DNA from 3 places in the Streptomyces sp. NPDC047028 genome. Region 1 is predicted to be linked to each of the others. Evidence: riboswitches for the same ligand, from Rfam matches in the RefSeq annotation. Region 1 holds a riboswitch; each other region holds the start of a gene.
What was found. Region 1 has a riboswitch for cobalamin ahead of ABZ854_RS07855 ((2Fe-2S) ferredoxin domain-containing protein). Riboswitches for the same ligand answer to the same signal wherever they lie in the genome.

Region 1 (9,487 bases):
GGAAGAACGGCATGTACACGCTCCAGGCGCTCGGCGACACCCGAGTCCTCACCCTGGTGCACGCGGCCGAAGCGGGGGACTGGGAGTCGGTCAAGGCGGCGCTCGTCCCCTTCGACCTGGGCCATGACGACCAGGTCCTAGGTGAACTCGCCGAGCTGCCCGGTGTGCAGGACTGGATCGGCCGGGCCGTCGAGGAGGACAAGGAGCATCGGGCGACGGCCCTGCTGATCTCGGGGGCGCGGTACATCAGCTGGGGCTGGGAGGCCCGCACCCGCGCCCGCGCCGCGGATGTCAGCCCGCAACAGTGGCGGGTCTTCCGCGAGCGGCTCGTCATCGCCGAGGAGCAGCTCCTAAAGGCCGCCGAGTTGCGGCCGGAGTGGGTCAGCCCCTGGTGCCGCCTGCTCACCTCCGGCCGCGGCATGTCGCTGGGCCCCGCCGTCAACGAGACCCGGCGCGACGCCGCCCTGCGCCGCGACCCGCTGGACCTCGCGACCCACGTCCAGTGGGTGTCGCAACTGCAGCCCCGCTGGGGCGGAGAGCCGGGGCAGGCCCTCGCCTTCGCCCGGAAGGCGTTCGCCGGGGCCCCCGACGGCCATCGTCTCGGCTGTGTCGTCGCCGTCGCCCACATCGAGGACTGGATGGAGTCCGACGACGCGGACTGCCTCAAGCACCCGGTTGTCAGGGCCGAGCTGAGCGAGGCCGCCGAGCGCAGCATCCTGCATCCCGCCCACCAACGCCGCCCGGGCTGGCAGCACGACTTCAACACGTTCGCGGTGGCGCTGTCGCTGGCCGGCGAGAACAACACGTGCCCGCGTGTCTTCCGCGAGCTGAAGGGCGCCTACACCCCGGAGGCCTGGAGCTACGTGGCGAACGCGGAGAAGCGGTACGCCTATCTCGCGCGCCACGCCTGAGCCGCCAACCCGCACCGCACCGCCCCACCCCGCCCCTCCCCACCCCTCCCTTTCCCGTCACGCCACCCCCGGACTGCCCGATGACTCTGCCCGACACCCCCACGAACCCGGCCGGCGCCGACCGCACCTTCCAGGTGGACCTGCGCGGCCTCGTCGACCTCCTCTCCCACCACCTCTACTCCAGCCCCCGCGTCTACCTGCGCGAACTGATGCAGAACGCGGTCGACGCGCTCACCGCCCGGCACACCCTCGAACCCGCCGCCCCCGCCGACGCGTTCGGCATCCGGCTGTACGCCGACGACACGGTGGTCCGTGTCGAGGACGACGGCGTCGGCCTCACCGAGGCCGACGTGCACACCTTCCTCGCCACGATCGGCCGCAGCTCCAAGCGCGCCGAGCAAGTCGCCGAGCAGCGCGCCGACTTCATCGGCCAGTTCGGCATCGGCCTGCTCTCCTGCTTCCTCGTCGCCGACGAGATCCACGTCGTGAGCCGCTCCGCCCGCACCCCCGACGCCCCTGCCGTCGAGTGGCGGGGCCGCGGCGACGGCAGCTACACCGTCCGCACCCTGCCCGCGTCCGGCCGCCCCCGTCCCGGCACCACCGTCACGCTCACGCCCCGCGCCGACGCCGGAGAGTGGACGCGCCCGGCCCAGGTGCACGCGCTCGCGCGGCACTTCGGCTCCCTGCTGCGCCACCCGGTGACCTTCACCGACCACAGCGCGGGCACCGGCACGTCCGTCAACCCCGAGCCCGCACCCTGGGCGCGTACGTACCCCACCCCCGGAGCCCGCTCCCGCGCGCTCGCCGCGTACGGCGAGGACGTCCTCGGCTTCACCCCCCTGGACACCATCGAGCTGGACCTCCCGGCCGTGGGCCTCAGGGGTATCGCCTGCGTGCTGCCCGAGGCGGTACCCGCCGGCCGGCGCCACGGGCACCGCGTGCACGTCAAGGGCATGCTGCTGTCCGAGCAGGCCGAGGAGATCCTGCCCGAGTGGGCGTTCTTCGTCCGCTGCGTCGTCGACGCCGAGAGCCTGCGCCCGACGGCGTCCCGCGAGTCCCTGTACGAGGACGACACCCTCGCGGCCGTCCGCGACGCCCTCGCCGAGCGGCTGCGCGCGTGGATCGCCCGTACCGCCGCCAGCGACCCGGACCTGCTCGCCCGGTTCCTGCACGCCCACCACCTGGCCGTGAAGTCGCTCGCCGTGCACGACGACGAGATCCTGCGGATGCTGCTGCCCTGGCTGCCGTTCGAGACCACCGACGGGCACTGCACCCTCGACGAGTTCGCCCGCACCCACCGCACCGTGCTCGTCACCTCCAGCGTGGAGGAGTTCCGGCAGGTCGCCGCGATCGCCTCGGCCGCCGGGCTCGGCGTCGTCAACGGCGGCTACACCTACGACCGTGAACTGGTCCACCGGCTCCCGGAGATCAGGCCCGAGGCCACCGTCGCCGACCTCGACCCGGCGACCCTCACCGCGCACCTCGACCCCGTCGACCGGGAGACGGAACTGGCCGCCGCGGCCTACCTCGCCCAGGCGCGCGACGCCCTCGCCGTCTTCGACTGCGACGTCGCCCTGCGCACCTTCCAGCCCGCCTCCGCACCCGCCCTCCTGGTCGACAGCCGCGAGGCCCGGCACGAGCGCACCCGCTCCCAGCTCGCCCGCGAGCAGGAGGGCGGCCTCTGGGGCGACATCCTCGGCGCCCTGCGCCAGGAGGCACCCCGCGCCCAGCTGATCCTCAACCAGCTCAACCCGCTGGTCCGCACCGCCGTCGCCATCGACGAGCCCGAACTGGCCCGGACCAGCGCCGAAGCCCTCTACGGGCAGGCCGCGCTGCTGTCCCGGCGCCCCCTCAGGCCCGCCGAGTCGAGCCTCATCAACCGCTCCTTCCTCGACCTCCTCGCCCACGCCCTCCGCAAGGACAGCTGACGATGCCCACCGCACCCCATCCGCAGAGCTCGGACGAGCTGTACCAGGCGCTCCAGGAGAACGACCGGCGCCCCTACGGCCGTACCCGCACCGTCACCGCCGAGGAACTCGCCGAGGCCGCCGAGCAGTTCGCCGAGCCCCGCCCGCTCGTGCACGCACTCCTCGAACTGCAGGAGGCGTACACCTACGGCTCCGAGCCCCGGAAGTCACCCGTCGTCTTCGCCCGGTTGCTCACCCTCTTCGACGAGCAGCCCGACGTCTTCGACGAGCGGCTGCGCCACACCCTGTTCTGGCGGTTCAAGTGGGTCGCCAGCGCCCTGCGCGCGCTGCCCGAGATCCCGCTGGCCAGCCTGCGCCAGTGGCTGACGGAGATGCGCGACCGGTACGAGAGGGCCGGGCTCGGCCTCCAGCCCTACTACGGGCAGGCGTACCAGCTCGCCGCCCACGTGGGCGAGGACACCGCCCTCGCCTACGAGCTGTGGGCGGGCCGCGCCCGTACCCGGCTCAGCGACTGCGAGGCCTGCGAGACCTGCGAACGCGCCCTCCACCACCTCGCGGCCGGCGACGACCGACGCGCGCTGGACACCTGGGAGCCCGTCCTCGCCGGCAAGGAGTCCTGCCAGGAGGAACCCGCCCGCTCCGTGTCGTACGCGCTGCTGCCCCTGCTGCGCACCGGCCGCGCCGACCGCGCCCGCGAACTGCACCTGGCCGGCTACCGCGCCTGCCGCCGCAACCCCTCGATGCCCGGAGAGGTCGGCCGGCACCTGGAGTTCTGCGCGCTGACCGGCAACGAGGCACGCGGCCTGGAACTGCTCGCCGAGAACCGCAACCTGTTCGAGGAGGTCGACTCGCCGCGCGACCTGCTGGACTTCCTCACCGGCGTCGAGGTCCTCCTCCAGCGCGTCGAAACCCTCGGCCACGGCCACCTGCCCGCCGCCGGCTACCCGGGCCGCGCCTGGACGGTGTCCGCCCTGCGCGTCGAGGTGCACGGCCGCGCCGACGACCTCGCCGCCCGCTTCGACGGCCGCAACGGCACCACCGCCCACGCCGACCGCCGCCGGGAACGCCTCGACCGCGCCCCCCTCCTGGACGCCCTGGAACTGACCCTGCGCACCCGCGCCCTCGACGACGTCACCCCGGACGTCACGGCCGCCCCGCTCGCCGCGCCCACCGCCCGCACGGCAGCCGCCGTACCCGAGGCACTGCCCGAACTCGTCCTCCGCGCCCGCGCCCTGGACGCCGGGGGACACCCGGACGCCACGGCCTGCTGGGCGCGGCTGCGCACACTCCTCGCCGCCGCCGACTACACCCACCCCGACGACCCGGCCGTCGGCCCGCTCGCCCGGCTCCGCGCGGACCTGCTGGCCGACGAGGCGAGCCGGGCCGGCGAGAAGGACGAGTTCGCCGCGGCGGCTGCGCTCCAGGAGCAGGCCGCCGCCCGGTACGACGAGGCCGGCGCGACCGGTGACGCGGCGGTCGCCCGCGCCTGCGCCGCGTTCGCCGCCGCCGAGCTCACCGGGCAGGGCCCCGGCACGGACGAGGAGAAGGCCGCCGCGCTCACCGAGGCCCACGCGGCCGTCACCCGCCTCCAGGAGGAGACGCCGGACCTGGCCCCGTACCAGGAGGCCCGGCTGCTGCGGCTCCGGGCGACCGCGCTCGGCCTGCGCCTGCAGACCACGCGGAGCGAGGAGCACATCGCGTCGGCCCGCGCCGAGGTGGACGCGCTGCACGCGTTCGCCACCCGGCACGACATCGCCGGCCAGATCTCCGGCGCCCTGATGCTGCGGGCCGGCACGCACGCCATCTCCGGCGACCTGCCCGCCGCCGTCACCGAGATCGACGCCCTCCTCGACCGGCTCAGGGCCGACGGCCCCGGCTGGCACCTGCCCCGCACCCTCGGACTGCGCGCCCGCTTCCAGCTCGGCCTCCACGACGCCGAGGCCGCGCACGCCGACCTGACCGAGAGTCTCCGCCTCGCCGCCGACTGGCCGGCCGACGCCGTCGGCGCCGCCCGCCTCCACGCCGGCCTGGCCGAGGCCGCGATGCGCCTGGGCCGCCCCGACGAGGCGCTGCGCCACCTGACGCGCTCGGCCGAACTGGACCTGCGCCACGGCAGCCGTACGGACGCGTTCTGCGCCTACAGCAACGCGGCCCAGCTCACCCTGGACCTCGGCCGCGTCGAGGACTGCATCGCGCTGCTCGACTCCCTCCTCGCCGAACCCGACGTCACCGCGGGAGAAGTGGACGACCGGCTCGTCGCCCAACTGCGCCTGATCCGCGCCCGGGCCCTGCACGAGGGCGAGGACCTCAAGGCCGCCACGGCGGAGTTCGTCGTCCTCGCCGCGGAGTCGGCCGCCTGGGACGACGATCCCGGCAGCCACGCCATGATCGCCGCGGAGACGGCCGTACTCCTCGGCGAATCCGGCGAGTTCGGCCGGGCCCGCGAGGCCGCCGACCAGGCTATCGCCGCCCACGCCGAGGCCCCGCGCTACGAGCAGCTCAGCAACTGCCTGCGGGAACTCGCCCGCCTCCAGGCCCAGCGGGAGGGAGCCGACGGCCTGACCGACGCCCTCGCGTACCTCGCCCACGCCGGCCGGGTCGCCGACGAGGCCCGCGAGGCCGGGTACGAGGCTCGCGGCCGCTCCCTGGACACCGCGCTGGCCTACGAGCACGGACGGGTCAACGCCTACGCCGGCGCCTACGAAGACGCTCTCACCGCCCTGGAGAAGGCCCTCACCCTGCTCGGCGAGCCCGGACCGGACGAGGAGCGGGCCGGGGAGTGGGCCGAGTGCGTCCGCCTCGCCGGCGCGGTCGAGGGCGTCTACCTGGAACGCCCGGCCCCCGCCCTCACCCGCCTCGACGCGGCCATCTCCCGCCTGACCGCCCTCGGCCACACCGAGCAAACCGAACCACTGACCTCCCTGGCGGCCCGCCTGCGCGACGAGGAGTGAGGGCGCCGATCGCTGACACGGCGGGGGGGGGAGCCGCTGAACCGGCCCGGCGGAGTCCGCGATCCGGTCGGGCGGGGCCGCTGATCCGGCCGAGCCGTCCGGTACACCGGCCGAGCCGTCCCGTACACCGGCCGGATGCGGGGTCCGCCCCTCCCGGTGAGATGATGACCGGTGACAACAGGCGACGGCGGTCCGAGGAAGCCGGTGGGAATCCGGCGCGGTCCCGCCACTGTGACCGGTGAGCGAGTTCCGGCAGGCCACCGCCCCGACCGGGGTGGGAAGGCGGGGTGAGCGGCGACCCGGGAGCCAGGAGACTCACGCGGTCGCCTCCTCGACCGACCCCGGGGCGGATCTCCCCGGGAGGGGAGTGGTGTGCCGTGCCGGAGAAGCCGTGGGAAGAGCCGCCGGGCGGGGCCGCGGAGGTGGGTCAACCGGTGCCGTGCCGGGTCGTCGTGTGCCGGGACTGCTGCTGCGGGAGCCCCAAGGTGACCGGGGTGGACCACGCCGCTCAGACCGCGCGGCTGCGGGCGGCGGTGCCGGTGCGCGTCTCCGACTGCCTCGACGTGTGCGACCAGGCCAACGTCATGGTCGTACAGCCCTCCGCGACGGGCCGGGCCGCCGGCGCGCGGCCGGTCTGGCTCGGTCTCGTCAACGACCCGGACGCGACCGAGGACATCGTCACCTGGGTGCGGGCCGGCGGCCCGGGCGTGGCACCCCTGCCGGACATCCTCGACCTGTACACCTTCACCCCGCCGCGCCGCACGCTGAACCCCTGAGACTCACGCGACTGCCCGCGCGTCCACCACATCCTGGAAGGAACCGACGAGATCATGCGTGTCATCGTGGCCCGGAACCTGACGGAGGTGTCTTGATGAGCGCCGCCGAGGAACCCGTCCTGTTCCGCACCACCGGCCGGGTCGCCCGCATCACCCTCAACCGGCCGAGGGCCCTCAACGCCCTCGACCACGAGATGGTCCGACGCGTAGACGCGGCGCTGACCGCGTGGGAACACGACCCGGCCGTGGCGGCCGTGGTCGTCACGGGTGCGGGGGAGCGCGCCCTGTGCGCGGGCGGCGACATCCGTGCCGTGCACGACGACGCCCGCGACGGCGACGGCGCCGCCTCGGCGGCGTTCTGGCGCGACGAGTACCACCTCAACGCCCGCATCGCCCGCTACCCCAAGCCGTACGTGGCCGTCATGGACGGGATCGTGATGGGCGGCGGGGTCGGCATCTCCGCGCACGGCAGCGTCCGGGTCGTCACCGAACGGTCGCGGATCGCCATGCCGGAAACCGGCATCGGCTTCGTCCCGGACGTCGGCGGCACCCACCTGCTCGCCCTGGCCCCCGGCGAACTCGGTACGCACCTGGCGCTGACGGGCGAGCAGATCGGCGCCGCCGACGCCCTGCTCTGCGGTCTCGCCGACCACTACCTGCCGTCCACCGCCCTGGACGCCTTCCTGGACGACCTCGCCGACAGTCCCGTACCCGACGCACTGGCCGGCCGCGTGCAGCCGCCGCCGCGAGGGGAGTTGGCGGGCCGGCGCGAGTGGATCGACGCCTGCTACGCCGCCGGCACGGTCGAGGAGATCGTCGGCCGGCTCCTCGCGTACGACGACCCGGCCGCGAAGGAAGCCGCCGAAACCCTGCTCACCCGGTCACCCACGTCCCTCAAGGTCACCCTCGCCGCCCTGCGCCGCGCCCGGGGTCTCGGCTCGCTGGAGCGCGTCCTCGACCAGGAGTACCGCGTCTCCTGCGCCGCACTGCGCAGCCCCGACCTGGTGGAGGGCATCCGCGCCCAGATCATCGACAAGGACCGGAACCCGCGCTGGTCGCCGCCCACCCTGGCCGAGGTGACCGACGCGGACGTCGAACGCTTCTTCGCTCCGCTGGGCGAGCACGAACTCGGCCTCGCAGAACCCGGCTAGCCGATGGGGCGGATATGGCCGGCGGGCGGGTTCTCGCCCGCCGGGCCGCGCCTTAGACTGCGACCGCTCCGAAAGCTGACGATCTTCTGGAGGGTGTGCAGGACATGAACCGAGTTCTCATGACCGCGTTGGCGACAGCGGCGTTGGTCGCGTCCGGGGGCGGCACCACCGCCTCCGCCTCCGCTTCCGACGCCCCGCCGCGCACCACGCACGGTCCCTGCCAGTACACCCAGACCCCGGACGAGCCAGCGGCGCGCCCCGTCCCCCTGCCGCCGGACCCCCGGCACACCCCCGCGCACGGCACGGTCGGCGTGGCCGTCCCGACCAGCCAGGGCCCGCTCCCGCTGCGTCTGGACCGTGCGGAGGCACCGTGCACGGTCCAGAGCTTCCTGCACCTGGCACGGCACCGGTTCTACGACCGTACGGTGTGCCACCGGCTGACGGCGTACCCGACGCTGAAGGTCCTGCAGTGCGGCGACCCGACCGGCACCGGTGAGGGCGGTCCGGGATACAAGTACAAGGACGAACTGCCGGTGGACCTGCCGCCGGCACCGAGCGACCCGACCGGCGTCCGCCGCCTCTACGGCCGCGGCCTGCTGGCGATGGCCAACGCGGGTCCGGACACGAACGGTTCGCAGTTCTTCGTCGTCTACGGCGACTCCTCGCTGCGCCCGGACTACACGGTCTTCGGCACCGTCGGCGCCGCCGGCCTGAAGACGCTCGACAAGATCGCCGCCGGCGGTGTCGAACCGACCGCCGACGACCCGGCGCCCGTCGACGGCACGCCCGTCCTGCGGACCGAACTGCTCAGGGTCCGCCAGTCCCACAGGCACTGACGACGCAAGGCGCGGCCGGGCCGGGGGACTCGGCCCGGCCGCGCGGTCGCGACGCGGACCGTACGGCGCTACTTCGTCGTGCCGTTCGCGGAGAACGCGACCGCTTTCGCCAGCGATCCGATCGTCTCCTCCATCTCGCGGACGGTACGGCGCAGTCGCACCAGTTCCTCGCGCTCGGCCGTGCTCAGCGCGCCCGCCGGGCCCTCGCCCCGCTCCGCCGCCAGTTCCTCCGCGATCGCCGCCGCGAACGCGTCCACGTCGGCCTCGGTGGTGTCGAAGGAGGTCATCCAGCGGACCTCGCCGGCCCGCTCGTCCCAGGTGTAGAAGCGGAACCGCTTCTGGAGGCGCTCGGTGACGGCCGGCGGCAGGACGGCGAAGATCTGGTTGGCCTGCACCGGGCGGCGGATCTCCAGGCCCGGCAGTTCGCGTACCGCCTCGTACAGCCGCTGGGTCATCGCGTTGGAGCGGGCCGCCGAGCGGAGCCAGAGGTCGCTGCCGAGCAGCGCCTCGAACTGCACCGACAGGAAACGCATCTTGGAGCCCAGCTGCATGCTCGTCTTGCGCAGGTGGGCCATGCCGCGCACCGCGTCCTCGTTGAGCACGATCACCGCCTCGCCGAAGAGCAGCCCGTTCTTGGTGCCGCCGAGCGAGAGGACGTCCACGCCGGCGTCGGTGGTCATCTCCCGCAGGGGCACGCCGAGGGTGGCGGCGGCGTTGGCGAGCCGGGCGCCGTCCAGGTGGACGAGCATGCCGAGGTCGTGCGCGTGGTCGCAGACCGCACGGATCTCGTCCGGCGTGTAGCAGGTGCCGAGTTCGGTGGACTGGGCGATCGAGACGACCCTGGGCCGGGCCCGGTGCTCGTCCTCGAAGCCCCATGCCTGACGGTCGATCAGTTCGGGGGTGAGCTTGCCGTCCCATGCCGGCACGGTGAGGA
Region 2 (9,487 bases), on a different contig from region 1:
CCCGGCGTCCGCGCCGCGCAGCGAACCGCAGTACACGGGCAGGGCGTGGGCGCCCTGCGCCTCGATCGCCTCGCACAGCGTGTCGACGAAGCCGGTGTTGCCGCTCAGCTCGTGCGCCCGGTAGAAGAGCACGCCGACCGTCGGGCGCCCCTCCCGCACGGCGTACGAGCCGTGGAGGCCGTACTCCGGCATCTTGTGGGGCTCCTCGAAGCCCTCGCCGGTCAGCAGCACGGTGTCCGACAGGAACCGGGACAGCTCCAGCAGGTTCGCCGGGCCGCCCTCCACCAGGTACCTCAGCGCCTCGGCGACGACACCGGCCGGCACGGAAGACTCGGCCATCAGCTCGGCGTCCGGGACCGTTTCGCCGCCCAGCAGCACGGTCGGGATGCCGGCCGCCTTCAGCGCGGCCAGCCCGTCCTCCCAGGCCCGCTTGCCGCCGAGCAGCCGTACGACCGCTAGGTCCGCGCCCTCGATCAGCGCCGGCAGTTCGCCGGTGACGTCGACGCGGGTCGGATTGCCGATCCGGTAGCCGGCGCCGGAGGCCCGGGCCGCCAGCAGATCGGTGTCGGCGGTCGACAACAACAACACTGTGCTCATGCGGGCGCTCCCGGTGGGATGAAGGGCAGTCCTTGCGGCGCGCCCGACTCGATGAGCCGCCAGAGCGCGTCCGTGTCCGCGTGCTGTTCGATCAGGTCGCCGAGCCGGTCGAGCTGCTCCTCGCGCAGCGCGGCGAACGAGGTGTCCGGCGCGGGCACGAAGCGGCGGCCCGCGGCGGCCGCCACCTCCCGCAGGAAGGCCCGCCGGAAGCCGTCCGACTCCAGCGAGCCGTGCCAGTGCGTGCCCCAGGTCTGGCCGACCCGGCAGCCGTCCAAGAAGGGGTCACCGCCGGTCACTTCGGCGATCCCGTGGTGGATCTCGTAGCCCTCGACCCGCTCGCCGAGGGCCTCGCCCACCGGCCGGGTCAGGGTCTTCTCGCGGGCGAACCGCACCCGCACGGGCAGCACACCGAGCCCGGCGACCTCGCCCGCCCGGGACTCGACGTCGTCCTCGATGTGCTCGCCGAGCACCTGGAAGCCGCCGCAGATCCCGAGGACCGGACGCCCCTCGGCGGCCCGTCGGACGAGCGTGTCCGCGAGTCCCCGCTCGCGCAGCCACTCCAGCGCCCGCACGGTCCCGCGCGTGCCCGGGACCACCACCAGGTCGGCGTCGGCCAGTTCCTCGGGCCGGTCCACGAACCGGACGACGACGCCGGGTTCTGCGGCGAGGGCGTCGACGTCGGTGAAGTTGGACATCAGCGGGACCGCGCAGACGGCGACCCGCAGCACGTCCTCGCCGACCGGCGGGGCGACGTTCGACTCCCGGACCGTGCCGCGCAGGGACACGCGCAGCCCGTCCTCCTCGTCGATGCCGAGGCCGTGCCGGTACGGGAGGACGCCGTAGGTGCGCCGCCCGGTGAGCCCGTGCAGCATGTCCAGGCCCGGCTCGAGCAGGCTGACGTCGCCGCGGAACTTGTTCACCAGGAAACCGGCGACCAGTTCCTGGTCCTCGGGGGAGAGCAGGGCCACGGTGCCGAAGAAGGAGGCGAAGACGCCGCCCCGGTCGATGTCGCCGACGACGAGGACGGGGAGCCGCGCGCCGCGCGCGATGCCCATGTTGACGATGTCGGTCCGCCGCAGATTGATCTCGGCCGGGCTGCCCGCCCCCTCACAGATCACCGCGTCATACGTGCCCCGCAACTCGGCCAGGCAGTCCAGCACGGTGCCGAGCAACTGCTGCTGCCTGCCCCCGTGGTAGCCGCGGGCGCTCAGCTCGCCGACCGGCTTGCCGAGCAGCACCACCTGGCTGCTGCGCTCCCCGCCGGGCTTCAGCAGGACGGGGTTCATCAGCGCGGTCGGCTCGACACGGCACGCCTGGGCCTGCATGGCCTGGGCCCGCCCGATCTCCGCGCCCTCGCGGGTCACGAACGAGTTGAGGGACATGTTCTGCCCCTTGAACGGCGCGACTTTCACGCCCTGGCGGACCAGCCACCGGCAGATCCCGGCCGTCACGACGCTCTTGCCGGCGTCGGAGGTGGTGCCGGCGACGAGGAGACCCCCGCTCACTTCCCACGTCCCTTCAGGAGGAGGCGCCCGGCGACGGTCACGCCGAGCGCGAGGAGGCCGACCCGGCGGGAGAGCCGTACGGCCCGGTCGACGTCGGTGACACGGACCGCGCGTCCGGCGTCGCCGTTCAGCACGGGGCGGTGCTCGACCCGGCCGCCGTAGGAGAGGGTGCCGCCCAGCCGCACGCCGAGGGCGCCCGCGAACGAGGCTTCGACGGGCCCGGCGTTGGGGCTCGGATGCCGGCGCGCGTCCGCCCGCCAGGCGCGTGCGGCACCGCGCGGATCGGGTCCGGCGAGCGTGGCGAGTACGGCGGTCAGGCGTGCCCCCGGCCAGCCGGCGAGGTCGTCGAGGCGGGCGGAGGCCCAGCCGAAGCGGCGGAAGCGGGGGGACTTGTGACCGACCATCGCGTCCAGCGTGTTGACGGCCCGGAAGCCGAGCAGGCCCGGCACTCCGCCGACCGCTCCCCACACCAGGGCGCCCACGACCGCGTCCGAGGTGTTCTCGGCGACCGACTCGACCACGGCCCGCGCGATCCCGTCGGCGTCCAGGGCCTGCGGGTCCCGGCCGCACAGGTGCGGCAGCCGCGCGCGGGCCGCCTCCACGTCATCCGACTCCAGGGCGCGGCCGATCGTCCGCGCCTCCCGGGCGAGCGACGTGCCGCCGACCACCGCCCAGGTTGCGGCCGCGGTCAGGGCCGCGGAGGCGGCGGGGGAGCGGCGTACGGCGTGTGTGGCGAGCGCCCCGAGGGCGACGGCGCCTCCGGCGCACACGGCGGTGTGCAGCGCGCCCCAGCCCCGGTGGTCGTGCCACAACGCGCTCTCCACGGCCGCGGCCGTCCGTCCGAACACGGCGACCGGGTGCCCGCGGCGCGGGTCGCCGAGGAGCAGGTCACCGAGGAGGCCGGCGGCGGCGCCGTACGCGTAACTGCGATCGGCACCCATCGGCTCAGCCGGCCGCGGGCACGGCGAAGGGCCGGTGAAGAATCCTCGTTCGGCAGCCGAGCATGGCGGTATGTCCTCACTCAGGGTGTCCGCGCCCTGGGTTGACGAGACCGGCGGTGAGAGTTCCTGGCTCCCGGGGATTGCTACCCCGGTGACAGTGGCGGGACCGCGCCGGATTCACACCGGCTTCCTCTGCTGCCGCCGTACATGGCCCGGGCAGTCCACCACGCCCCCGGAACGGCCGTCAACTTGCCGTTGACCTGCGGGGGGAGAGTGTGCCGATCCCCACACCGGCGGTGTGTCTCCTCGGACATGCGAAAGGCCCCACCCCGGTGCATGCGGCCGGGTGGGGCCTTCCAGACGGTCGGTCAGGACCTGGTCAGGACTTGCCGACGATCAGGTAGAGGCCGTACGCCACCGCCGCCGCGCAGGCCGCGAAGCAGACGTAGGCGCCGGTCACGGCGAGCGCGGCGGAGTTGCCCTCGGCCGCGGCCCGCTCGCGGCGGGCCAGGCCGGTGACGCCGAGGGTGAACAGGGTCACCAGTCCCACGGTGACCACGAGGCTGACGCCGAAGACGGATCCGATGGCCGCCCAGTCGATCTTCATGTCGTTTCCTTGGTTGTCCGGAATGACCGGGTCAGACGGCGGCGGCCGGCGGCACCGCCGGAGCGACGACCGGTGCGGAGGTCTCGGCGGGGGCCGGGATCGTGGCCGTCAGGTCGGCGGGGACCGGGCCCACCGGGGGCGGGGTCACCATGGCGATGGCGGTGGTCACCACGCCGGCCGGCTCCTCGGCGGCGTCGACATCGTTGACGTTGGAGCTGTCGACGACCTCGCGGCGGGACCGCTTCCAGATCGCGGCGCTGGAGGCGACCAGGAACACGACGACGGCACCGGTGCCCCAGTCCCCGAGGTCCGTCACGGACTCGGCGAGCGCCCCGACCAGTGCGGCGGCCGGCAGGGTCAGCACCCAGGCGACGACCATGCGGGTCGCCGTGGACCAGCGGACCACACCGCCCTTGCGGCCGAGGCCCGCGCCCATCACCGAGCCGGAGACGACGTGCGTGGTGGAGAGGGAGAAGCCGAGGTGGGAGGAGGCCAGGATGGCCGTGGCCGCGCTGGTCTGGGCGGCGAAGCCCTGCTGCGGCTGCAGTTCGGTGAGGCCCTTGCCCATGGTGCGGATGATCCGCCAGCCGCCGATGTAGGTGCCGAGCGCGATCGCCATGCCGGCGGACAGGATCACCCAGGTGGGAGGGTTGGAACCGGGGGCGAGGGCACCGCCCGCGACGAGCGCGAGGGTGATGATGCCCATCGTCTTCTGCGCGTCGTTCGTGCCGTGGGCGAGGGAGACCAGGCCGGCGGAGGCGATCTGGCCCGCGCGGTAGCCCTTGCGGGTGGCCTCGCCGCCGGCGTTCCCGCCGACGCCGTAGGAGAGCCGGGTGGCGAGCATCGCCGCGATGCCGGCCACGACCGGCGCGGCGACCGCGGGGAGCAGCACCTTGGTGACGAGCACGTCACCGTGGACGGCACCGAAGCCCGCGGAGGCGACGGTGGCGCCGACCAGGCCGCCCATCAGGGCGTGGGAGGAGCTGGAGGGGAGACCCACCAGCCAGGTCACCAGGTTCCAGAGGATCGCGCCGACCAGGGCGGCGAAGATGACCTCGGGACGGATGCCGTTCTCATCGACGAGACCCTTGGAGATCGTGTTGGCGACCTCCACGGAGAGGAAAGCGCCTACAAGGTTCAGTGCGGCGGACATGCCGACCGCGACCTTGGGCTTGAGGGCACCGGTCGAGATGGTGGTGGCCATCGCGTTGGCGGTGTCGTGGAAACCGTTCGTGAAATCGAACGCAAGTGCGGTTACGACCACAATCGCGAGGATCAGCGAGAAGCTTTCCATTTACCCAGGCAATCGTTCGAGCGTCATTGGCTCGTCGAACGTAGGCAATCTGAGTGAACGGAAGGTGAACTGGGCCGGGACTCGCGATGTCGGTAACGGGGGGCCGTGCTTCCGCCTGTGATTCCGTGGTGCGCCGGTGTGTGCCCCGGCCCCGCGAGCCCCTCGGTCACCACCCGCGCGCGAAGGTCCGCAGCCGGCTCGGCGAGCCGTTGAAGAGGTTCTGGTCGCCCGGCAGACCGCCCTTGGTGTCGTACTGCCAGAAGGTCCAGTACGCCCAGCCGGCGGGCAGTGTGCCCGGACCCCGCGAGCCGTGCCGGGCGATCCACAGGGCGTGCGAGCGGGCGAAGGAGGTGCTGCGCCCGGTGCAGGTGTCCCACCAGTGGGTGGTGGTGTAGATCACCGGGCGGCGCCCGGTCTCCCGCTTGATCTCGTCGCTGAAGGACCAGATCCAGTCGACCATCTGCCCGTGGCTCAGCCCGTAGCACTCGTGCTTCGGGTCGTACGGGTTGTACTCGATGTCGAGCGCGGGCGGCAGGGTCTGCCCGTCGGCCTGCCAGTCGCCGCCGTTGTGCACGAAGAAGGCGGCCTGCGCGGCGCCCGAGGACCGGTCGGGGCGCGCGAAGTGGTACGCGCCCTTGATCACGCCCGCGTCGCCCGCGCCGCCGTACTGCTCGGCGAAGTACGGGTTGCGGTACGTCGTGGACTCGGTCGCCTTGATGTAGACGAACCGGGATCCGTTGGCGCGGGCCTCGGGCCAGTCGACGTTGCGCTGGTGAGAGGAGACGTCGTGGCCCCGGGGCAGGCTCGCGACCGTGGCGGGCGGCCCCCAGGCCGGGACCGCGGTCGCCGTGGCGGCGGTGAGGAGGGTGAGCGCGGAGGTGGTCACCGCGAGCACGCCGAGACGGCGGCGGGGACGGCGACGGGAAGGTGTGCGATGACGGGCCATGCGTCCCCCCAGCTGTGGCGGTGAAACATCGTCCAGCGAGCAAGAGGGATCATTGAATGCCGACTGATCATCCAATGAGCGGATTTTCGCGGCGTTTCGTACGGGTCCACTCATTCGGCGGTACGACGATCGGACCGGACGGCTGGGAGGATCACGGCATGGCTGAACCGCTGCGGGACACGAGAGACGAAGAGACGCGGGCGTCGGAGGCTCGGGCCTGGGAGGCGGTGGTCGCGACGGCCCGGCGCAGCGTGGCCGACGGGCTCGTCGTCGGCACCTCCGGCAACGTCTCGGCACGTGTCGGGGACGTCGTGCTGGTCACGCCGTCCGGCGTGCCCTACGACCGGCTGACCCCCGCCGACCTCACCGGTGTCGACCTCGCCGGCCGGCAGGTACGCGGCACGCTCGTGCCGACCAGCGAGCTGCCGATGCACCTGGCGGTCTACCGCACGACCGGCGCGCGGGCCGTCGTCCACACCCACGCCGTGCACGCCACGGCCGTCTCCACCCTCGTCACGGAACTGCCCCCGATCCACTACATGACCAGCGCCCTCGGCGGCCGCGTCCGCGTCGCCCCGTACGCGGCCTACGGCACCGACGAACTGGCCGAGAACATGCTCCGCGCCCTCGACGGCCGCTCCGGCTGCCTCCTGCGGAACCACGGCACGATCACCTACGGCGCCACCCTCGACGAGGCCTACGACCGCACCGCCCAGCTGGAGTGGATGTGCCGCCTGTGGCTGACCGCGTCCGGCGTGCCCGGCCTGACGCCTTCTCTGCTGACGGAGGCACAACTGGCCGAGACCGGGGAACGCCTGAAGGGATACGGCCAACGGAGGTAGCCCGTGCCCACACCACCCGCCCGCAGTCCCCTTCGCACCCTGCTGTCGGCCCGCCCGGGGTCGTCACCCCGCCCCGGGCCGTCACCCCGTACCGGCGTTCCGCTGGCCGGTCGTGGGGTGCGCCGGGACACTGGAGCCGTGCGCACCGTCACAGCGACCGCCGCCCTCAGAGCCACCGCCGCCGCGTTCACCGGGATGCTCGCGGCCGGCGCGGCCTCCGTCGCCGTCGGCCGGCTCGCCAGCGATGCCGCCCTGAAGGCGCCCGCCGGCCGTCCCCTGCCGACCGAACCCCGGCTCACCGTGCACCGCACGGCCGCGGGGCAGGTCACGCTCACCCGTGACCTCGCCACCCTGCGCCCCGGGACCTACGGCCTCGCCGGGAACGGCTCCCACGCCGTCGTCGGCGACGTCCTGCACTCCGCCGAACACACCGCCGACACCGTCGTCCGCCGACTCCAGGGCGTCACGCACGGCACCCTCGCGCCCGGCGACTCCGTCTGGCTCACCCCCAACCTGCACGTCGGCAACCCCGGCACCGCCCTCGGCCTCGACCACGCCGACATCGACGTGCCCGGCGAACTCGGCTCCCTGCCCGCCTGGTTCGTGCCCGGCGCCCGGGACACCTGGGTGATCGCCGTGCACGGCCTCGGCACCACCCGCGAACACGCCCTCAACGTCATGCGGTTCCTGCACGAACGCCGCCTGCCGGTCCTCGCCCTCGCCTACCGCGGCGACCTCGGCGCCCCCCGCCCGCCGGACGGCCTCCACCACCTCGGCGAGACCGAGTGGCGCGACGTGGACGCCGCCATCCGCTACGCCGTCCGCTACGGCGCCCGGCGCGTCGTCCTCCTCGGCTGGTCCACCGGCGCCACCATGGCGCTCCGCGCCGCCGAGCGGTCCGCGGTACGGGACCGCGTGGCCGGTCTGGTCCTGGACTCCCCGGTGCTCAGCTGGGAGGCGACGCTGCGCGCCCTCGCCCGGGCCCGGCACACCCCCGGGCCGCTGCTGCCGCTCGCGGTGCGGGCCGCCCAGGGCCGCGCCGGACTGCACGCCGACCGGACGCGCGGCCCCGCCGCGGCCGACGGCCACGAGCGGCTCGCCGTGCCCACCCTGATCCTGCACGGCCCGGGGGACGCGGTGGCACCCTGGGAGTTCTCGCGCCGGATGGCCGCCCACCAGCCGCACCTGGTCGCGCTGCACACCGTTCCGCACGCCCCGCACGGCGCCATGTGGAACCCCGACCCGGAGGGGTACGAGGAGCGCGTGCGCCGGTTCCTGACCCCGCTGATGTGAGCCCCCGGCCCGCTCCCGGCCCGCTGCCGGCTCGTACCTGGCCCGCTGCCGGCCTGTACCTGGCCCGCTGCCGGCTCGTACCGGGCCCGCTGCCGGCTCGTACCGGGCCCGCTGCCGGCCTGTACCTGGCCCGCTGCCGGCTCGTACCGGGCCCGCTGCCGGCCTGTACCGGGCCCGCTGCCGGCTCGTACCTGGCCCGCTGCCGGCTCGTACCGGGCCCGCTCCCGGCTCGTACCGGGCCCGCTGCCGCCTCGGCGGCGCACCCATCGGGCAGGGCCGGGAAGCACCGGTTCCCGGCATTCCGTTCAAGGCCGTACGACTGGCCTGAATCCGCCGCCCGGACCGCCGTCGAGCGGACGCGCGGGCCCGTCCACCCGCTCCCGGCGGCATTCCGTTTGGGTTTTCGGACCGTCAGCAGGAAGACTGCAGCCGTGACGTCCCGTATCCCGCGCGACTCCAGGCTCCGACTCGTCCGACCGCGGCCCCTGGCCGCCGTCCCGAGAGCTGTGAACCAGCGGCGCCCGCGCCGCCCCGCACCCCGGCCCCCGGAGGGCACCCCCGCCCCGGCCGAACTGGCCAGAATGGCCCGCACCGGCCTGGCCGGCGCGGTCCGCGTCGCCTGCTGGGCGGACGCCGCCCTCGGCCCCGGCAGCGACGGCGCCACCGGAGACGGCAAGGCCACGCTCTCCGAGGCCACCGCCGAACGCGCCGCCGCCCACCTCGACCTGAGCGTCGCTCAGGTCCGCACCGACTGGGACACCGCCCGCCTCGCCGGACTCGTCGAGGTGCACGGCGACAGCGCCCGCCCCGGCTGGCGGCTGCGCGCCTGGGACCGCGACGACAGCGCCGTGCTGCGCGGCTGGGTCGCCCTGTTCGACGCCTGGTCGCTGGCCAGTCCGGAACCCGACGGCCACGAGCCCGCCGCCGTCGCCGAGGTCGTCTCGGCCATGCCCCAGGTGCTCTCCTTCCTCCAGCTGTCCGCCGGCCCCGTCCCGGTCGCCCAGCTCCTCGACCTGCTCCAGCAGCGCGTCACCGAACTGCGCACCGAACGCTGCGAGGTCCCCTACGAGCCCGGACCGGCACCGGCCGGGTTCGCCCGCCTCACCGGCCCCGCACCGACCGCCCTGCCTCCGGCACCCGCGGAACCGGCCGTCCCGGCCGACACCCCGCTCGCCCCGCTGCTCGACTGGGCCCTGGGCGCGCTCGCCTCCGTCGGCGCGCTCACCTGCGACGCCGGCCAGGCCACGCTCACCCCGCTGGGCAACTGGGCGGTCTGGGTCAAGCTGGAGCAGATCTGCGTGGCCGCGCAGAGCCCGGCAGGCAACATCGAGCAGTCCGCCGAGGACATGCTGCGCGGCTGCGCCCAGCTCCGCCCCAACGCCGCCCGCGCCGAATACCGCGCCTGGCTCGCCGCCCGCCCCGTCGGCGGCGCCGTCGCCGAACTCGTGGACGCCGCTCGGGG
Region 3 (9,487 bases), on a different contig from region 1:
AGCATGCTCACGGGTCGGGGTCGCCGTGGACACTTGCACGTAGTCAGCCACGCCGACGAGCCTATCCGGCGTTCGACGCTTGTGAGCGGCTGAGGGAGCACCTCGGTGCTCCCTTCCCGGGGCCGCGAGGTGGGGCAAGCTCCAGCTATGCCCCGGCCCACTCGGGCGGTGTCGCAGCCTCGTCCCCAGCCAAGCAGGCCAGCTGCGCCGACGTCACCGCCCGTACCGCCAGTGCGCCTGCCGCTGCCGCGCCGATGGTGGCCGCGTCCGAGGCGAGGAGGGGCCAGATCGAGGAGTAGGCGCGGGCGATGATCTCGTCGGTGGAGGCGGAGTAGATGAGGCCGATGCCGGTGACGAGGCTGGTCAGCCAGAGGGCCCACCAGATGCTGACGGAGGCGGGGAGGCGGCGGCCGGGGGCGGTGGTGCGGAACGCGTCGGCGACGATGCCGCGCGGGAACCACAGGTTGACGACGGGGACGATCCAGCCGAGGTAGACCCAGAGACCGGAGTACTTCGGGGGGCAGCCCGAGAGGTCGGCGGCGTTCTCGCGGACGCGGCGGAGCCAGGCCAGGAAGCAGATCGCGCAGACGGCGGTCAGGACTCCGGTCACCGTGGCGACGAAGTGGTAGGAGTCCTCCAGCGCGGTGAGCGGACGGTGCACGCCCTCGCCCTGGTCCGGCGGACCGGAGGCCGGTTCACCGGCGGCGGCGAGCCTGATCTCCCACACCGCCCGCAGCAGGTAGCCGAGTCCGGCGAGCAGCAGGGTGCCGACGGCCATCCGCCCGGCCGAGCGGGTGGGCCGGAAGAGGGACTGCGCTATCTGGTCATTCACGTGATCATCCTGGCGTACGGCGGTGCGCCGGGGCCACGTGACCCGGCCGAGAGGTACGGCTACGACAGCCCCGACGGCCGCAGGCCGCGCAGTTTGTCCGGGTTGACCTGGAGGCGGATGTTGGTGATGCCCGCCTCCGTGAGGTCGTAGGTGAGGGCTCCTGCCGGGGTGCCGGAGGCGGTGAGGAGGAGGGACGGTTCGCCGTTGATCCGGGCGGGTTCGAAGGCGACGCCGGTCATCTGCGGCTTGGTCAGGATGCCGAGGATCCAGCGCGCCACGTGGTCGGGGCCGTGGACGGGCCGGCGGGCGGCGCTGACCTTGCCGCCGCCGTCGGCCCAGACGGTGACGTCGGGGGCGAGGAGTTCCAGCACCGCGTTGAGGTCGCCGCCGGCGCACGCCTCGATGAAGCGGTCGGTGACGGCGGCGCGCCGCCCGGGGTCGGTGTCGTAGCGGGGGCGGCGGGAGCGCACGTGGGAGCGGGCCCGGTGGGCGATCTGCCGGACGGCGGGCTCGGGGCGGTCCAGGAAGCCGGCGATCTCCGCGTGGGAGAAGCCGAAGACCTCGCGGAGCACGAACACCGCCCGTTCGACCGGGGCGAGCGTCTCCAGGACGACCAGCATCGCCGTCGACACGCTGTCCGCCAGCTCCGTCTCCTCGGCAGCGTCGGGGGAGGCCAGGAGGGGTTCGGGGAGCCAGGGTCCGACGTAGTGCTCGCGGGTGGCGCGCGCGGAGGTGAGGCGGTTGAGGCAGAGGTTGGTGACCGTGCGGACCAGGTAGGCGCGGGGACTGCGGACGGTGGTGCGGTCGGCGGCGTGCCAGGTGAGCCAGGTGTCCTGGAGGACGTCCTCGGTGTCCGTCACGCTCCCGAGCATGCGGTAGGCGGTCGCGAACAGCAGCCGCCGGTGGGAGAAGTACGGGTCCGTGCCGTCGTGGTCCGCGTCCTCGTGATCCGCGTCCTCGTGGCCCGCGTCCTCGTGGTCCGTGCCGTCGTGGTCCATGGGAGCAACCTGCCAGAGCACCGCGGCTCCGGCCAGGTCACCGCACCGTCAGGCCATCCAGAAGAAGACCGCCGTCATCCGCTTCTCCTCCAGCGTCGTACCGGAGTAGCCCGTCGCGCTGTGCACGAGGTTGGCGTTGTAGAGGAGGAGGCGGTTGTACTTGTGGGGGACGCGGACGTCCTCCTCGAAAGCGTTCGGCGCCACGAAGCGGGTGCCGAGGGCCTCGACGAGGTTGTTGTGCGGGGCCTGGACGACGTTGCCGCCGAGCCGGCCGCCGGGCAGGGACTGGCGGAAGAAGCTGGTGCCGCAGTCCTTGGGGACGGCCGGGTTCAGGTACAGCACGGCCGCGTACCGGCACAGCGCGCGCGAGTCGGTGTGCGGGCGCGGCTCGCTCTCGCCCTCGCCGACGACCTGGACGCAGTTGTGGTTGAGGGTGCCGCCGCCGGGCGCCTGCTGCACCCACAGCTCCTTCGCCCCGGTCGCCTTCCTCACCAGCCGCTCGATGCGGGCCAGTTCCGCCGGTTCCAGGCCGGGCATGGCGCGCAGGCCCGGCCAGGTCTCCGAGGTGTACGGGTACCCCTTGACCCAGTCGTCCTTGGCCAGGCACCGCTCCCGTACGGCGTCCACGTCGGGCAGGACGTCGTCCAGCACCCAGTAGTCGCGGCCCTTGGTGGGCTTGCGGTAGGGCAGGACGGGCAGCGCGGCGGGCATCCTGGGCGGGGGTTGAGCGGGCATACGGCCGAACTTAGGGCGGGGTTCGTCCTGGGTTCGGCCGGGGAATGGTCAACTCTCCCTGCGGATGGTCAATCTTTGCCCAACCGAGGGCCGGGCAAGGCAGGCGTTACGGGCGATCCGCCCAGGTCGCCGGAGGGGCGCGGGAAGCTCCCGGATTTTTCGGTGCGCGACAGATACGAACGGCTCCCGCGTCCGTACTGCTGTGTGTCCTCACCGCCCGCCGGGCGGATCCATGGCCGGGCAGGAGGCACGGTGCGCTTTTCGCGGAACGCGACGGGAACCATTTTCGTGGGGGGTGCGATGGCCCTCACCCTCGCCGCGCTCGTCTATCCCGGCATGCTCGGCCTGAACCAGGTGACCAGCCAGTCCACCCGGATCATCGCCAACACCCAGTGGGGGCCGCTGACCGAGGGCGACCGGGACTTCGTGGTGAAGGTGCGGGCGGCGGGGCTGTGGGAGTACCCGGTGGGGCAGCTGGGGCTGCAGAAGGGCACCACCAAGGGGGTGGTCACCGCGAGCCGGCACCTGATCGACGGGCACGCGGCGCTGGACGCCTCCTGCCGCAAGATCGCGCCGATGCTGAACATCACGCTGCCCAACGTGGCGAGCCCCCAGCAGGAGGGCTTCGTGCAGACGCTCAAGTCCGACCAGGGCAGACAGTTCGACGTCGACTTCGCCAACACGCTGCGGATGACGCACGGCTCTATCTTCAACACGATCGCGAAGATCCGCTCCACCACCAAGAACTCGCTGGTGCGGGCGCTGGCCGACCAGGCCAACGACACCGTGCTCGACCACATCACGGTGATGGAGAGGACGGGCCTGATCGACTTCGACCAGACCCTCTTCCAGCAGACGACCCCGCCGAAGCTGCCCCAGGCCGACCTGACGCCGCCGCCCCCGCCCGCCGGCCAGCCCGAGGTGATCCTCACCCCGCCGCCGAACGCGACGTCCACGCCGCTGGACCTGAACGGCATCACCGACAGCGGGGACAGCAAGGACCGGGGCAACGCGCCGGGGCCGGCCCCGACGGCGGGTTAGTCCAGCCACACGGTGGTGTCCGGCGGGAGGAGTCCCGCCTCCGGGAGCGGGGTGCTGGCCAGCAGGACCTCGCCCGGGGGCAGGGGCACGGGCGCGGCGGTGAGGTTGGTGACGCAGCGCCAGGCCTCGGTGCGGGCGAAGTCCAGGACCCCGGCCGGCGCCCCGGGCGTCCAGGTCAGCGACTCGCCCTGGAGCAGCTTGCGGCGCAGGCGCAGGGCGGTGCGGTACAGCTCCAGCGTGGAGCCCTCGGTACCGGCCTGTGCCTCGACGGCGTACGACGCGAACGACGCCGGCTGCGGCAGCCAGGAGGCCCCGGTCCCGAAGCCGTACGACGGTCCGGTCGTCGTCCACGGCAGGGGCACCCGGCAGCCGTCGCGGCCCTTGCGGACGTGGCCGGTCTGCTCCCAGATGGGGTCCTGGAGGACCTCGGTGGGCAGGTCGGCGACCTCGGGCAGGCCGAGTTCCTCGCCCTGGTAGACGTACGACGATCCCGGCAGCGCCAGCATCAGCAGCGTGGCCGCGCGGGCCCGGCGCAGGCCGGCCTCCTGGTCGACGGCCGGCGCGTGACCGCCGGACAGCAGCCAGGCGTCGGGGTCGGTGCCGGGCGGGAGCATCAGGCGGGTGGCGTGCCGGACGACGTCGTGGTTGGACAGCACCCAGGTCGCCGAGGCGCCGGCGGCGCGGGCGGTGGCGAGGGAGCCGCCGATGACCTCGCGCAGTTCGTCCGCGTCCCAGCCGGCTTGCAGGTACTCGAAGTTGAAGGCCTGGCCGAGTTCGTCGGGGCGGGCGTACAGGGCGCGGCGGGCGTCCGGTACCCAGGCCTCGGCGACGGCGGTGCGGGGCGGGGTGTAGGAGTCGAAGACGCGGCGCCAGTCGCGGTAGATCTCGTGGACCTCGTCCCGGTCCCAGTGGGGGTGGGTGCCGGGCGGGACCCGGGGCAGGGCGTCCTCGCCGGTGGCGCCGATGTCGCCGGTGTCGCGGAGTGGCTCGGTGAGGTCCTTGGCGAGGCCGTGGGCGACGTCGACGCGGAAGCCGTCCACGCCGCGGTCGGACCAGAAGCGGAGCGTGGTGCGGAAGTCGGCGCGCACCTCCTCGTTGGCCCAGTTGAGGTCGGGCTGCTCGGGGGCGAAGAGGTGGAGGTACCACTCGCCGTCGGGGACACGGCGCCAGGCGGTGCCGCCGAACACGGACTGCCAGTCGGTGGGCGGGAGTTCGCCGTGCGGGCCGCGGCCGGGGCGGAAGACGTAGCGGTCGCGGGCGGGGGAGCCGGGGGCGGAGCGCAGGGCCTCCTGGAACCAGGCGTGCTGGTGCGAGGTGTGGTTGGGGACGAGGTCGACGACGACCTTCAGGCCGAGGCGGTGGGCCTCGGCGGCGAGGGCGTCGAAGTCGTCGAGGGTGCCGAGGCGGGGGTCGACGTCACGGTGGTCGGCGACGTCGTAGCCGCCGTCGGCGAGTTCGGAGGGGTAGAAGGGGCTGAGCCAGAGGGCGTCGACGCCGAGGGTGGCGAGGTGGTCGAGATGGGCGGTGATGCCGTTGAGGTCGCCGAGTCCGTCGCCGTCGGCGTCGGCGAAGCTGCGGGGGTAGATCTGGTAGATGACTGCCTGGCGCCACCAGTCGGGGTTGCGGGGGGAGAGGTCTGCCATACCTGGACTCTGTCCACATTGCCCGGAAAGGGAACATTGGGGTTGGGGCGCGGTGACACTGGGCCGGGTTGGTGCTCGTGCGGCGGCGCCGCGCTGGGCCCCTCAGGGGGCTCCGCCCCCGAACCCCCCGGCCTCGCCCACCCACCACCCGACTCGCTGGATCGAGAAGTAACCGCCGAGGCCCGACTCGGTGGCCCGGAGGGGGCCCCGGACGGCCGACTCGGTGGGGCGGAGGGACCCTTGGTGGTCGACCCGGTGGGACGGAAGGAACCCCCCGCGGACGACCCGCAGGGGCGGGAGGGACCCTTGGTGGTCGACCCGGTGGGACGGAAGGAACCCCCCGCGGACGACCCGCAGGGACGGAAGGAACCCCCGACGGACGACCCGGCGGGACGGAAGGAACCCCCGGCGGACGACTCGGTGGGGCGGGAGGGGGCCTTGGTGGGCGGCGGGCAGGCGGGTTCAGCAGTGTTGGAGTACCGCTGCGATCTCCTCGTCGACCAAGCGGTAGCGGACCACGCGGCCCTCCTTCTCGCCCGTTACCGCGCCGGCGGCGCGCAGCAGGCGGAGGGCCTGGGAGACGGCGGGGTCGTTCATGCCGGTGGCGATGGCGAGGTCGGAGACGGCGAGCGGGCCCGTGCGGTGCAGGGCGAGCAGGAGGGCCAGCCGGTTGGGGTCTGCGAGCAGGGAGAAGCGGTCGGCCCAGGTGCGTACGTGGCCCGCGTCGCCGATGGCGGCGATCGCCTCGCACACCCGGTGACCGTCGATGGTGCGACGGTCCGCTCGGTCGGCAGGCACGAGATGCATGCCGACATCTTCGCAGGCCGCGATGTGATCTTGAATACCTGCCCAGGTATGCAGCTATGCAGGCACCCGCCCGCACCTCTACCGTAGGCACGCCGTGGTGTTCGGGAAGTCGGTGACGGCCCCTCAGGGGTCCATGCCGACGCGGCCCTCGCCACTGTGATCGGGGAGTTCTCGTCCCGTCCGGCACCCGCCGGGCCACTGGTCGTACGACCGGGAAGGCAGGGACGGCGAACGCGCGACCCGTCAGCCAGGAGACCGGCCACGGCAGCTCACGAAGTGATCCACGAGGTGCTGGAGCGTGAACCGGATGACCTTGCCCGACCCTGCCCGCAGTACGGCCGTGAGGCCGAGCTCGACCGGACCGGACGCCCCCGGGCCGAACACCTTCAAGTGGCGGCGGGAGGACACCTACCGCACGGCGGGGCTGCTGGCCGTGATCGCCGCCCTGCACGTCGTCGCGTTCGGCGTGCTGTTCCTGCTGGTCGCCCCGCAGCACTACAAGGTCGGCCACGAGGTCTTCGGCATCGGCCTCGGCGTCACCGCCTACACCCTCGGCATGCGGCACGCCTTCGACGCCGACCACATCGCCGCGATCGACAACACCACCCGCAAGCTGATGGCCGACGGCAAGCGGCCGGTGTCCGTCGGCTTCTGGTTCGCGCTCGGCCACTCCAGCGTGGTCGTGCTGCTCGCCCTGCTGATCGCGGGCGGCACCTCGCTGGCCGGAAAGGTGACAGACGAGCACTCGGCCACCCACCGGGTGCTCGGGTTCCTCGGTACGACGATCTCGGGCACGTTCCTCTATCTCATCGCCGCGCTCAACCTGATCGCCCTGGTCGGCATCCTGCGCGTGTTCCGCGCGATGCGGGCGGGGACGTACGACGAGAAGGAACTCGAACAGCACCTGGACTCCCGGGGGTTCATGAACCGGCTGCTGGGCCGGCTCACCAGGTCCGTGTCCCGGCCGGGCCAGATGTACCCGCTGGGCTTCCTGTTCGGCCTCGGCTTCGACACGGCCACCGAGGTCACGCTGATGGTGATGGCCGGCTCGGGCGCGGCGGCGGGACTGCCGTGGTACGCGGTGCTGTGCCTGCCGCTCCTCTTCGCGGCCGGCATGAGCCTGTTCGACACGCTGGACGGCACGTTCATGAACTTCGCCTACCAGTGGGCGTTCTCCAACCCCGTCCGCAAGGTGTTCTACAACCTCACCATCACCGGCCTGTCCATCGCGGTCGCCTTCTTCATCGGCACGATCGAACTGGTCGGCGTCCTGCACGACAAGTTCGCCCTGAGCGACGCCGTCACCACCTGGATCGCCGGCCTCAACCTGGACAGCGTCGGCTACATCATCGTCGGTCTCTTCGTCGTCGTCTGGGCCCTCGCCCTCTCCTACTGGCGCCTCGCCCGCGTGGAGGACCGCTGGACCCTGGAGGCACCCGCGGCGTCGGAGTGAGGGAACTGCTGCCTCAGTGCCCGGCGGCCGGGGCGGTGAGGGAGGGTGCCGGTTCCGCCGCGTGGGCCGGGATCGCGTTGCCCGCGGTGATCAGGGCGGCGATGGTGAGGACGGCGGCGGCGACGCTTCGGGCGGTGGGGGTCGCGCTCAGGGCGCGGAGCCGGGAGTGGGGGCTCGCGCTTGTGCGTTCGGGCACGGGGACCTCGCAGCAACAGCGGTGGGGGGTCGGTCGGGCAGGGGCGGGGTGCCGTTCAACCTAGGGACGGACGGCTGGATCGGCAAGGGGCGCAAGGGTGTTCAGACCTGGGCCCGGCCCTGCTTGCGCACGTCGGCCAGGCGCAGTGCGCCCAGTTGCACGGCTGCCTGCGTGGCGTCGTTCGGTACGTCGCCCAGACCGCCGTTGGTGAGGGCGAAGGCGTCCGTGCCGACCCGGACGGCGGCCACGTCCATCGTCAGGAGCAGCTGGTCCCCGTCGCGGGTGAGGGCGGCCACGGTGATGTGCAGACCCTGGCGTACGTCCCCGACGTCGGGCAGCGGGGCGTCGGTGACCTGGATGTCCTCGAGGGTGCCGGCCTCCGTGGTGGCCGTGAACCGGGCGCACTGCGACGGCATGCCGCCGAGCCAGGCCAGCGCCCCGTCGACGTCCGCCGGCCGGCGTGCGCCGATCTGGAAGCGGATCTGGGCGTCGGTGTCGGTGTCGTCGAGGCCGACGGCGACGCGCGGCGGGCCACCGAGGAGTTCGTCGTCGTAGAGGGCGTCGAGCAGGCGCTGGCAGTCCCCGGCCGAGGTGCTCGCCTTCAGCAGACCGTCCCGCCAGGTGGCCGCCCCGCGCGTGGCGGTCCACGGCGGCCCCAGGTCGGTCTCCGTGATGAGGGCCTCACGGGCCTGCGCGTCGCTGAGCGTGGAGCCGTCGGCCCGGTTCGGCGCCTTCGCGGTGGGCGTCGGCCGGTCGATCGTCGGGGTCGGCGTCGGCGCGGTCGCCGGGTGTTCGAGGCCGAGGGTGGCGCAGCCGGAGAGGGTGACCAGACCGACGGCCAGGAGGAGGGCACGGCGGGATATCGCGGCAGGGGTCATCGGGGTGCCTCCTGGTCGGGGGTCGGGCCGGTGGGGGGAGAGGCCGCCTTCCCCCACGGCACCATCGCGGGGCCGACCCCACCAGCGCTCCGGTCCGTACGAGTGAGCAATTGCGTTGAGGGCGGGCGCGGCGGCTTGTTACGGTCCTCGTATGCAGCGCGCCGCCCAGAAGTCCGCGAAGTCCGCGATGTGCCCGAGGGGCACGACGACGCCGGAGACCGTCCCGGCGCGCTGACACCTGAGCCAGTCATCCGAAGCCCCGGGGCGAACGCCCCGGGGCTTCGGCCGTGCCAGCGGTCGTGTCGGTCCTCTCACGGGGTGTCCGCCTCCCTCAGCGAGAGGTTCCGCCCGTGAACGAGAACGCCCCCCTGCCCGACCACCGCCGCCTCGGCCGCGACCTCGGCCTCTTCGGCACCGACCCCCTGATGGGCGCCGGCCTGCCCTACTGGCTGCCCGACGGGGCCGTCGTACGCCACACCCTGGAGGAGTACGTCCGGGACGCCGAGCGCCGGGCCGGCTACCGGCACGTGTACTCGCCGGTCCTCGGCAAACGCGAGCTGTACGAGATCTCCGGGCACTGGGACCACTACAGCGAGGACATGTACCCGCCGATGAGGCTGGGCGGTTTCGAGGACTCCGGTGGGCCCGAGGACGTCAGTGCGGCCGAGGAACTGGTCCTGCGGCCCAGCCTCTGCCCGCACCACGCCCTGATCTACCGCTCCCGCTCCCACAGCTACCGTGAACTACCCCTCCGCATCGCCGAGTTGGGAACCATGTACCGGGCCGAGCTGTCCGGGGTGCTCGGCGGGCTGACCCGGGTCCGGGCCATCCAGCTGAACGACGCCCACATCTTCTGCACCCTCGACCAGGCCGTCGAGGAGGCCCGCGCCGCCCTGGAACTGAT

Region 2: another riboswitch for cobalamin. It lies ahead of ABZ854_RS10305 (cobalamin biosynthesis protein); the one in region 1 lies ahead of ABZ854_RS07855 ((2Fe-2S) ferredoxin domain-containing protein).
Region 3: another riboswitch for cobalamin. It lies ahead of ABZ854_RS06190 (HoxN/HupN/NixA family nickel/cobalt transporter); the one in region 1 lies ahead of ABZ854_RS07855 ((2Fe-2S) ferredoxin domain-containing protein).

Annotation. Positions count from the first base shown of each region.
Region 1 is NZ_JBEYVS010000006.1:74,747-84,233, forward strand. It holds gene ABZ854_RS07840 (hypothetical protein) at 1-911, shown strand, start outside; gene ABZ854_RS07845 (HSP90 family protein) at 992-2,839, shown strand; gene ABZ854_RS07850 (hypothetical protein) at 2,842-5,790, shown strand; cobalamin riboswitch at 5,985-6,107, shown strand; gene ABZ854_RS07855 ((2Fe-2S) ferredoxin domain-containing protein) at 6,168-6,566, shown strand; gene ABZ854_RS07860 (enoyl-CoA hydratase/isomerase family protein) at 6,662-7,717, shown strand; gene ABZ854_RS07865 (peptidylprolyl isomerase) at 7,822-8,553, shown strand; gene ABZ854_RS07870 (low specificity L-threonine aldolase) at 8,622-9,487, opposite strand, start outside.
Region 2 is NZ_JBEYVS010000008.1:153,841-163,327, forward strand. It holds gene cobN (cobaltochelatase subunit CobN) at 1-597, opposite strand, end outside; gene ABZ854_RS10300 (cobyric acid synthase) at 594-2,102, opposite strand; gene ABZ854_RS10305 (cobalamin biosynthesis protein) at 2,099-3,043, opposite strand; cobalamin riboswitch at 3,143-3,285, opposite strand; gene ABZ854_RS10310 (hypothetical protein) at 3,423-3,650, opposite strand; gene ABZ854_RS10315 (inorganic phosphate transporter) at 3,682-4,944, opposite strand; gene ABZ854_RS10320 (lysozyme) at 5,111-5,890, opposite strand; gene ABZ854_RS10325 (class II aldolase/adducin family protein) at 6,049-6,732, shown strand; gene ABZ854_RS10330 (alpha/beta fold hydrolase) at 6,928-8,025, shown strand; gene ABZ854_RS10335 (hypothetical protein) at 8,457-9,487, shown strand, end outside.
Region 3 is NZ_JBEYVS010000004.1:233,451-242,937, reverse strand. It holds gene cutA (divalent-cation tolerance protein CutA) at 1-51, opposite strand, end outside; gene ABZ854_RS06220 (DUF4328 domain-containing protein) at 146-832, opposite strand; gene sigJ (RNA polymerase sigma factor SigJ) at 892-1,704, opposite strand; gene ABZ854_RS06210 (DUF6445 family protein) at 1,879-2,565, opposite strand; gene ABZ854_RS06205 (DUF4142 domain-containing protein) at 2,866-3,606, shown strand; gene ABZ854_RS06200 (glycoside hydrolase family 13 protein) at 3,603-5,249, opposite strand; gene ABZ854_RS06195 (metalloregulator ArsR/SmtB family transcription factor) at 5,712-6,056, opposite strand; cobalamin riboswitch at 6,135-6,335, shown strand; gene ABZ854_RS06190 (HoxN/HupN/NixA family nickel/cobalt transporter) at 6,397-7,509, shown strand; gene ABZ854_RS06185 (hypothetical protein) at 7,523-7,705, opposite strand; gene ABZ854_RS06180 (hypothetical protein) at 7,807-8,583, opposite strand; gene thrS (threonine--tRNA ligase) at 8,952-9,487, shown strand, end outside.